Regions from separate parts of the Ureibacillus endophyticus genome, predicted to be linked through region 1. Evidence: predicted binding sites of a transcription regulator. Region 1 holds the regulator's gene; each other region holds the start of a gene.
The links. Region 1 encodes LexA, which represses DNA repair genes until DNA is damaged. Its sites were predicted from a motif close to CGAACATATGTTCG; they were not measured.
Positions count from the first base shown of each region.

Region 1 (3,288 bases):
GGACGATAGCCATTTTCAACAGCTCGTTTCATCCCTCTTTTAATCTTCGCATTATGGATCTTTCGTTGATATTCCTCCACAATAGCCAATATTTCAAGAAGCATTGTATCCATTTCGTTTAATGTTAGTGGACCAGCATTATTTAATGAGTATACAGTTGTTCCACTTTTTTGAAGTAAGTGTAGAATTGCCATTCTTGCATTTCCTCGTCCTAAACGGGTTTCATCCTGTATAAACAATGCAGAAATATTGTGCTCTTTTATATAGTCCATCATATCTAATAGGCCTTCTCTCTCTACATCGTAGCCACTCTGTTGATCTTGATAAGTTGCTAGAACTCGATAACCCATTTGTTCAGCATAACGGGATAATTCTTCTTGTTGTCTTTTGAGAGAAGTTTCCTGTGTATTTTTTTCTGTACTCACTCTTGTGTAAATTACTGCACTTTTATTCATTGATCTTTACTCGCTACCTCTATTGAATGAGAATCCTCATTCATTTTATTTTGGGCAATGTAATGACTATCTTCAGCAATTGGGATAGTGATAACTTGTCCAGCAATAATTATCTCATTGTTTAAGTGGTTTTCCAATTGTACAAGATTAATCCATTCTTGTGGCTTCATATCTCCACGATAATGTTCTGCTAAAGTCCAAAGTGTATCACCATGTTGAATTTCTATTTGTTCGTATGTTGTTTTCCCGTTATCTGTTATTAATAAAATGCCTACTATTACAACAAATGCAATAAATAGTACAACGATGTAATTATTTTTCTGTAACCAATTCATACTATCAACCCCTAATCGAATGTTTGTTCGGAATCTATGTTCCTAATTTAATACGAACACATGTTTTTGTCAATAACATTTTCGAACCTATGTTTGCATTTCCAATCTTTCACTGCTATACTATATGTAATTAATAGAGATAGATATTCACTTAAAGAGGTGAGAAAGTTGAAAAAATTATCAAAAAGACAAGAAGAGATACTAGCTTTTATTAAAGAGGAAGTACGTACGAAGGGATATCCACCATCTGTTCGAGAAATTGGAGAAGCAGTAGGTCTTGCATCGAGTTCCACTGTACACGGCCATCTAGCACGTTTAGAAAGTAAAGGTCTAATTCGCCGAGACCCTACGAAACCACGTGCAATTGAAATATTAGAAAATGAAAGTGACACTGTTCAAAAACAATCCGTAATCCATGTTCCTCTAGTTGGGAAAGTTACTGCAGGTTTACCAATTACAGCAATTGAAAATATAGAAGAATACTTCCCTCTACCAGATACATATGGAACGGGTGAAGAAAATCTATTTATGCTTGAGATAATGGGAGAGTCCATGATAGAAGCAGGTATATTAGACGGAGATTATGTCATTGTTAAACAAACCTCAACAGCCGACAATGGGGATATTGTTGTAGCTATGACTGAAGATGACGAAGCTACGGTAAAACGTTTCTTTAAAGAAAAAACACATTTTAGATTACAACCAGAAAACTCAAGTATGGATCCGATTTTAGTAAACCAAGTTACGATTTTAGGTAAAGTTGTTGGCTTATACCGCAATATTCAATAATAATGGTTGTCACTTTAGTCATAACTAGACTGAAGGACAACCATTTTTTGTGGAGCTGAATTTCTTATTTTAATAAGTATGGCTTGTGCGTTTAGTATTCTCTCTCGTGCACTTAACCCTGAACTTGTGCGTTTAGCACTCCCTATTGTTCACTTTTTTTAAGTTACACCTTGTTCCAAACATGCTTCAACAAATGCCTTAAACAATTTTGAAGAATGCTCCTCCCCTTTTGCAGCCATTTCCTCTGGGTGCCATTGAACAGCTATACAAAACGGATAGTCATTTAATTCCATTGCTTCGATAATGCCATCGCTAGCTCTAGCAGAAATTTGGAATAATGCAGGAACATCCTTAACTGCCTGATGATGAAGAGAATTTACTGCAATACGATCTTTTCCTAAAATATTATGCAATCTCGTTCCATTCGAAATTTCTATAAAATGAGCAAGTTCATGTCTTAATGCATTTTGTTTGTGCAATAATGGCTCAGCTTCGTACTGAGCATTAATATCTTGATATAATGTTCCACCTAGTGCTACATTTAATAGTTGAATGCCTCGGCAAATTGCAAAAACAGGTAGCTTATGATTTAACGCCGCATGAGCAAGAGCAATTTCTACTTTGTCCCGCTCTAACATTACTTCACCGAGTTTGGGATGTGGCTCTTCTTGAAAATAGTGAGGATGTATATCGACCCCACCTGTTAACAATAGGCCATCAATTGAATCGATTACTTGCCTGACATCTTTTTCAACACCAAAAGGAATACAAAATGGAATCCCACCAGCATCTATGACCGATTTAACATAAGGAGAGTTAATACAATACTTTCCATCACTCGTTGTCATTGTAATTCCGATGATTGGCTTCACAAAACCACCTCCACTATAAACTATTCGAAGGGGGCTATAAATCATTCCTGACAATAAAAACATACTAACATTAGTAGTACAAACCAAGGCCATGGTTTGTGCTACTATTTTTTTATAGTAGAAGTGAAGGAAAGTCGAACAGCTCCAGGGACCGTATGAGAGTCCGTAAAAAAAACCGGCTAACTTCACATCCTTATATGAATCAGTTTAGTATGTTGGGTCCAAGAGATCGTGTATAAGAAAGTGGAATCGATAAGGCAATGTGAGGACTTCTATGATTGGCTAAAAAGGAGAATAGAATGATGAATCATGTCATTGCGTTAGATGTGAGTAAAGGGAAAAGTTCGGTAGTTATGTATAATCAATATCGACAATGTGAATATGAAGGTGAACTAAATCATACCCGAGTTGATTTTGAACGATTACATAATCGTATTGAAGAAATAACGAAGTTTGATGGACAAGCACCTGAAATTGTCTTTGAAGCAACTGGTGTCTATTCGAAATCGGTAGAAGCATTTTTAAAAAATCATGGTTATACATATAGTCGGATGAACCCGCTTGAAGCGAACCTACAAATGGCAAAAATGCGACGTCATAAGACGGATGTAAGTGATGCACACGAATTAGCGAAAACACACTTTAAAATGGAGCGTGAAACGACATACGTTCAAGAGGATTATTATGAACAGATGCGAGCTCTCACACGTTATTACGATGAAGTGGATGAAGAAATAATTTTACTTAAAAGTCGGATGCATGCGATTTTGCATATGAGCTTCCCAGAGCTTGAAAAACTCATTACACCAAGTTCTGCTTTATTCTTAAATATCGTGC
Region 1 covers NZ_JAMYWW010000001.1:1,138,784-1,142,071, reverse strand. The annotation lists gene NKR20_RS05560 (YneB family resolvase-like protein) at 1-455, opposite strand, end outside; gene yneA (cell division suppressor protein YneA) at 452-790, opposite strand; gene lexA (transcriptional repressor LexA) at 959-1,579, shown strand; gene NKR20_RS05545 (gamma-glutamyl-gamma-aminobutyrate hydrolase family protein) at 1,738-2,451, opposite strand; gene NKR20_RS05540 (IS110 family RNA-guided transposase) at 2,754-3,288, shown strand, end outside.

Region 2 (3,288 bases), 590 kb from region 1:
CATTGTTGTTTCCCATAGTTGGTCTGAGTTCATTTCCCCTAAACCTTTATAACGTTGAATCATGTAGCCTTTACCAACTTTTTTAATGGCAGCTTGTAATTCTTTTTCTGTCCATGCGTATTCGATGATTTCTTTTTTGCCTGTCCCTTTTGAAATTTTATAAAGTGGCGGCAATGCAATATAAACTTTCCCTGCATCGATTAATGGACGCATATATTTATAGAAGAAAGTTAGTAATAGCACTTGAATATGGGCACCGTCTGTATCTGCATCGGTCATAATGATGATTTTATCGTATGCTGCATCTTCAACGGCAAATTCTGGTCCTACGCCTGCCCCAATTGTATGGATAATTGTAGCTATCTCTTCATTTTTCATAATGTCGGATAGTTTTGCTTTTTCTGTGTTAATAACTTTACCACGTAATGGCAAAATGGCTTGGAATGTTCTGTCACGGCCTTGCTTTGCAGAACCGCCCGCAGAGTCACCCTCCACAAGATAGAGTTCATTTTTAGCCGCATTTCGAGATTGTGCAGGTGTCAACTTTCCTGATAGTAATGTGCTAGATTTCTTCTTTTTCCCATTTCGTGCATCTTCACGAGCTTTTCGTGCTGCTTCACGTGCTGATTGTGCTCGGATGGCTTTACGAACTAAAGAAGCGGAAAGATCAGCATTTTCTTCTAAAACATATAACAACTGTTCAGAAACAACTGCTTCTACAGCATAACGCGCTTCCGTAGTACCAAGTTTCCCTTTTGTTTGCCCTTCAAATTGCAATAAGTGCTCAGGAATACGAACTGATACGATAGCAGATAAGCCTTCACGAATATCTGTACCCTCTAAGTTTTTGTCCTTTTCCTTTAAAAGACCAACTTTTCGTGCATATTCATTGAAAACACGCGTCATTGCTGATTTGGCACCGGTTTCATGAGTACCACCATCACGAGTACGCACATTGTTTACAAAGGAAAGAATTGTTTCTGTATATCCATCATTAAATTGAAAGGCGAATTCTACTTCGATTTCATCTTGATTGCCCTCCACATATTTTACTGGATGAATGACATCTTTTTCTTCGTTTAAATAAGCAACGAAAGCTTCAATTCCATTTTCATAGTGGAATACATCCGATTGCCCTTCTCCACGCTCATCGATTAGTTCAATTTTTAACCCTTTAAGTAAGAAAGCAGATTCACGTAAACGTTCTGCTAAAGTTTCGTAGTTATATTTTGTACTAGAGAATATTTCTTTATCTGGAAGGAAGTGAACTTGTGTACCAGTTTCTTTTGTTGTACCGATTACTTCTAAGGTAGTGGCTGGTTTACCACCGTGTTCAAAACGTTGACGGAAGATTTGTCCGTCACGATGAATCGTTACTTCTAAAAATTCGGATAGAGCATTAACAACGGAAGAACCTACCCCGTGAAGTCCTCCACTTGTTTTATAGCCACCTTGTCCAAATTTACCTCCAGCATGAAGAATCGTAAAAATGACTTCAGGTGTTGGTTTTCCCATTTTATGCATACCAGTTGGCATACCTCGTCCGAAATCACGAACACTGATTGAATTATCTTCATGTATTTTTACAATGATATGAGAACCAAATCCAGCAAGAGCTTCATCCACCGCGTTATCGACAATTTCATAAACTAGATGGTGAAGGCCACGGCTGTCTGTGGAACCAATATACATCCCTGGTCTTTTACGAACAGCTTCTAATCCTTCTAATACTTGAATGGCATCGTCATTATATGCGATCCCTTGTTGATTTATTGCCAAATCAAATCCCCTCCAAAAATACAAACATCCGTTCTCTATTTCTATTAATCGTACTGTTTATAGGTTCTTCTGTCAATATTTCGCATAAGAACAAGCTTTTATATTGTAACAGAGAAAATTCAAGTTTCAAAACAAACTTCCTATTTTCATTTATTTACATATCAGTAAATTATAATATATCATAGTTCTTTTATTCATGATAATTTTCACTTTTTCCTTCAAGTTCATTCACTTTCTTTGAAAAATTATTTAGTATGATAAATGTAACGATTTTCGTTTACGATGAAAATACTCTTTCGAACATGTTCAAAAAAGAGTAAACTGTTATTACATTTATTAGTATTAGAAAGGAACTAAATATGATTAATGCAATTATAATAATTTGTGCTTATGTAATTGGGTCAATTCCATCTGGATTATGGATCGGCAAAATCTTCTATAATACAGATATTCGAGAACATGGAAGTGGAAACTTAGGTGGGACAAACTCTTTTCGTGTTCTAGGTAAAAAAGCAGGAATTGTTGTAACATTATTAGATATTTTAAAAGGAACAGCAGTAACGCTACTTCCACTACTGCCCTTCTTTGGGGATGCATCAATTCATCCATTAATTTTGGGTGCGATCGCAGTAGTAGGTCATATGTTTCCGCTATTTGCAGGCTTCCGTGGTGGTAAAGCAGTTGCAACGTCTGGTGGCGTATTGTTAGGGTATGCGTGGCCTTTATTTATCCTATTAATTGTCGGATTTTTCATTTCGTTAAAAATAACGAAAATGGTTAGTTTGTCTTCAATGATTGTTTCTGTTATTGCCGTGATTTATTGTATTATTTACATGTTTGTCACAGGTGATTATGCGCTATTAATTTTAGTATTAATTTTAGCTGGATTTATTTTCTACCGTCACCGTGCAAATATTCAACGTATAAAAGAAGGTACTGAACCGAAAGTAAAATGGATATAAAATCGTCTGAAGGGATGTCTTTAAATTGAAACTAATTATAACAAATGATGCACTAGATTGGTTTAAAAAAGAGATGGAAGCTACAAAAGGCGATTACATTCGTTTTTATGCACGATATGGAGGTTCTTCCCCATTTCATGAAGCATTTTCGCTAGGCATGAATCGTGAGGAACCGCATGATATCGGAGTAGAAACTGTTGAAGATGGTATTCATTTTTATATTGAAAACGATGATTTATGGTTTTTTAATGAGCATGATTTACATGTAAAAGTAGATTCAACTTTAGATGAGTTGAAATATGAATATACTAAGTAAAAAAATCGGGGAGCTTAATAGGCTTCCCGATTTTTTTTATAAATTAGCTTCTTTCACCAATCGTTTAATCATCATGTAGAGGTTAATCGAACTCACTTCACGTTCTACTTCCTTGTTCATAAAGATAATTAATCCATTCCCCTTTTCCCGATTGTACAAGCCGAGAGAAAAGAATCCAGGGTTTGAACCACTGTGTCCGATGATTTTGCCGTTATTTAATTTTTTCAGGTA
Region 2 covers NZ_JAMYWW010000001.1:1,727,505-1,730,792, forward strand. The annotation lists gene parE (DNA topoisomerase IV subunit B) at 1-1,779, opposite strand, end outside; gene plsY (glycerol-3-phosphate 1-O-acyltransferase PlsY) at 2,139-2,741, shown strand; gene NKR20_RS08390 (HesB/YadR/YfhF family protein) at 2,767-3,057, shown strand; gene NKR20_RS08395 (serine hydrolase domain-containing protein) at 3,094-3,288, opposite strand, start outside.
Region 2: parE (DNA topoisomerase IV subunit B) is a predicted target of LexA. The motif match lies at 1,801-1,814, and genes of this name have one in related genera.

Region 3 (3,288 bases), 430 kb from region 1:
GCCAGGATTTTGGGATGATCAAAGTGGTGCCCAAACGGTTATTAATGAAGCAAATGGTTTAAAAGCCATCGTAAATGAATTCAATGAGCTTGTTGCCACACAAGAAAATTTAGAAATGACATTAGAGCTTTTAAAAGAAGAGCCAGATGAAGAATTACAAGAGGAACTTGGTAACGAATTGAAAGAGTTTGAAACGAAAATGGATGCTTTTGAACTACAAATGTTATTAAGTGAACCTTATGATAAAAATAATGCTATTTTAGAGCTACACCCTGGTGCTGGTGGAACAGAATCACAAGATTGGGGCTCAATGTTACTACGGATGTATACTCGTTGGGCAGAGCAACATGGTTTCAAAGTAGAAACGATGGATTATTTACCTGGGGACGAAGCAGGGATAAAATCGGTGACGTTATTAATTCAAGGACATAATGCTTATGGCTATTTAAAAGCTGAAAAAGGTGTTCACCGTTTAGTTCGTATTTCACCGTTCGATTCTGCAGGGCGTCGTCATACATCTTTCGTTTCGTGTGAAGTAATGCCAGAATTCAATAATGAAATTGAAATTGATATTCGTACGGAAGATTTAAAAATTGATACGTATCGAGCAACTGGTGCGGGTGGACAGCACATCAATACAACTGATTCTGCCGTTCGAATTACACATATTCCAACAGGCGTTGTAGTATCTTGTCAGGCAGAACGCTCTCAAATTAAAAACCGTGAAAAAGCGATGAACATGTTAAAAGCAAAATTATATCAACTTGAAATTGAAAAACAACAAGCTGAATTAGATGCGATTCGTGGCGAGCAGAAAGAAATCGGCTGGGGATCACAAATCCGTTCTTATGTATTCCATCCATATTCAATGGTAAAAGATCACCGTACAGGATTTGAAACTGGTAACGTTCAAGGTGTTATGGACGGAGAATTAGATGGTTTCATCAATGCATATTTACGTTCTCGTTTAGGTTAATAAAAGTGAAGGCATTTATAAGTTATCAAAGACTTGTAAATGCCTTTTTATATTACAGATCTGAATAAATCCCTGTTACTTTTTTTAATTTTTTCACGTCAGCTTTAACAGTAATATATTCATCAGCCAAAACACCAATTCTGTACTCAACTTGATCCAGTTTGTTTAGTATTGTTTGATGATTTTTATCTACGTTTTGACCTAAGTTATTAACTTTCTGGCCTAACGAGTCGAGTTTTTGTTCTAAATTATTTACTTTCTGGTCTAATGAGTCAAATTTTTGTTCTAAATTATTTACTTTCTGGTCTAATGAGTCAAATTTTTGTTCTAAATTATTTACTTTCTGGTCTAATAAGTCAAATTTTTGTTCGAAGTTATCTACTTTCTGCTCTAATAAATCAAATCTTTGTTCTAACTTATCAATTCTTTCTGAGAGCTTCGTGAATTTTACATCCATTTTCGATGATAGTTCCAATATCGCTTGCAAGATTTGGTTATTTTCTGTCAATCCAGACCCTCCTCTCTTTGATGTTACGAATTTTAATACTTGTAAATATTATACCTCGATTTTACATGAAAATAAATTTAGTTAATATTTTCTCTCCCATTTGCATTTTTTCAATTTTCATGAATATAATATAAGAACAAATGTTCTGTTTTGGGAGGGGTTTTTTATGGCATATATCCCCATTGAAACTGTTCCGTATTTTGAAGCAGCGATTTATTTACCGATGCTTTTAATCGTTTTAGAAAAGGATTACACAGAAATCGAAAATGGGCAATTTAAGTTCAAAAGTCCATACATTTATTTAATAGAAGAAGCAAGAAGAAATGTTGAGATTGATTTGAAAAATACGAAGGCGTACTTAAGAAAACATCAATTAAAAGTTGTTCGAAAATCACGGGATGATTTGTTTTCTGAATATGAATTTCATTATGCAGGAACATTGGAAATTCGAAGATATGCAAATATACGCCTCCGAAATCATGTAGAAGAGTTGCTTAAACTTTATTTGAAGAAAGCTTTAATAAGTTACTCAAACGGATAAGTCATTTTGTAGGATTAGTCTTTGGTGTGTCCCGAATTTATGTAACATTGTTGCACAAACATATTGAGTACAGAATGAAGAATAGTTAAAGTTTAGTATTAGTTCGCGACCATCTTTTAATGTAATTTCAGTGCTATCTTTAATGCGGCGAATGTTGATAATTGCATGAAGTCCGACCCACACATTATTTGGTGAAGTTGGTGATAAAAGTGGGAAGAATACGCAAGGCATACCATAATCGTGTGAAATAATAATTGGAAGTTTGTGTTTTTCATCACCAAAGAATCGTTTTGAAACTGAACGAGCAGTTTTGTAATTAGATCCCATTAACACACATGATTTTCGAATTATGTAAATCGGTTTTCGTGAAACAATAATTTCTCCACTTTTGTCATAAACACGTGAATAAAGCTTGTCCCCATGTATTAAAGGTTCGATAAGATAAGTGTTAAACGAAATATGATACGAATCAGCAATATTTACATTTCCCATTTTTATTTCCCCCTTAAATGATTAGTGTTGTGGATTTATAGACATGATAGTATGAATTTTGAGCGAATTCAATACATAATTTAGAAAATTTTGTAAATTTAAAATTTCCCTACTCTAAAACAGCCCAAAATGAAAATTTCAAACATATTTTCAACGACGCAGAAAAAATTAATCTATTTTTCAGAATATATTGCAAATTGAGTCAAGGTTATCTTATAATAGAAAAAAGGGAATCGGGGTGATATCGATGGATAAATATTATTCATACACAGATTTTCTTAAAGCAGTTGGACATTATCAACATGCAAACGAATCTGAGAAATTATTGAATGAAATTTATTTGGACTTGTTTTTGAACAGTATGCAAAGACTACAAAGAATTGACCAGTTGAAAGATCTCATCGATAGAGCATTAGACGAACGTGATAAAGAAGCCTTTTTAGCATACACAGCAGAATTGAATGAATTACAAGAAACTCAAGAACTAGAAGATGCACAAGAAGCAGTAAATTAATAGATTATTTTAAAGTCGCCTATTAAAACAGTGCCAAAAATGTAAAGTTTATCTTTACTAAGGCAATGTTTATAATGGGCGACTTTTCTGCCGTTTAAAATAAAATTTTAGAATATACGTTCGCTTTTTAGTTCGTGTTTTATGAATAGTATGCTAAAATTAATATACAAGTATTGGGTGAAAGGACGATTAACGAATGGCCGAAACTTTTGATTTACAGTCCGCTTATCAACCTAGTGGTGACCAACCGAATGCCA
Region 3 covers NZ_JAMYWW010000001.1:709,207-712,494, forward strand. The annotation lists one part of gene prfB (peptide chain release factor 2) at 1-976, shown strand, start outside; gene NKR20_RS03475 (hypothetical protein) at 1,029-1,484, opposite strand; gene NKR20_RS03480 (YhjD family protein) at 1,651-2,025, shown strand; gene NKR20_RS03485 (competence protein ComK) at 2,014-2,517, opposite strand; gene NKR20_RS03490 (IDEAL domain-containing protein) at 2,765-3,031, shown strand; gene uvrB (excinuclease ABC subunit UvrB) at 3,228-3,288, shown strand, end outside.
Region 3: NKR20_RS03480 (YhjD family protein) is a predicted target of LexA. The motif match lies at 1,618-1,631, and genes of this name have one in related genera.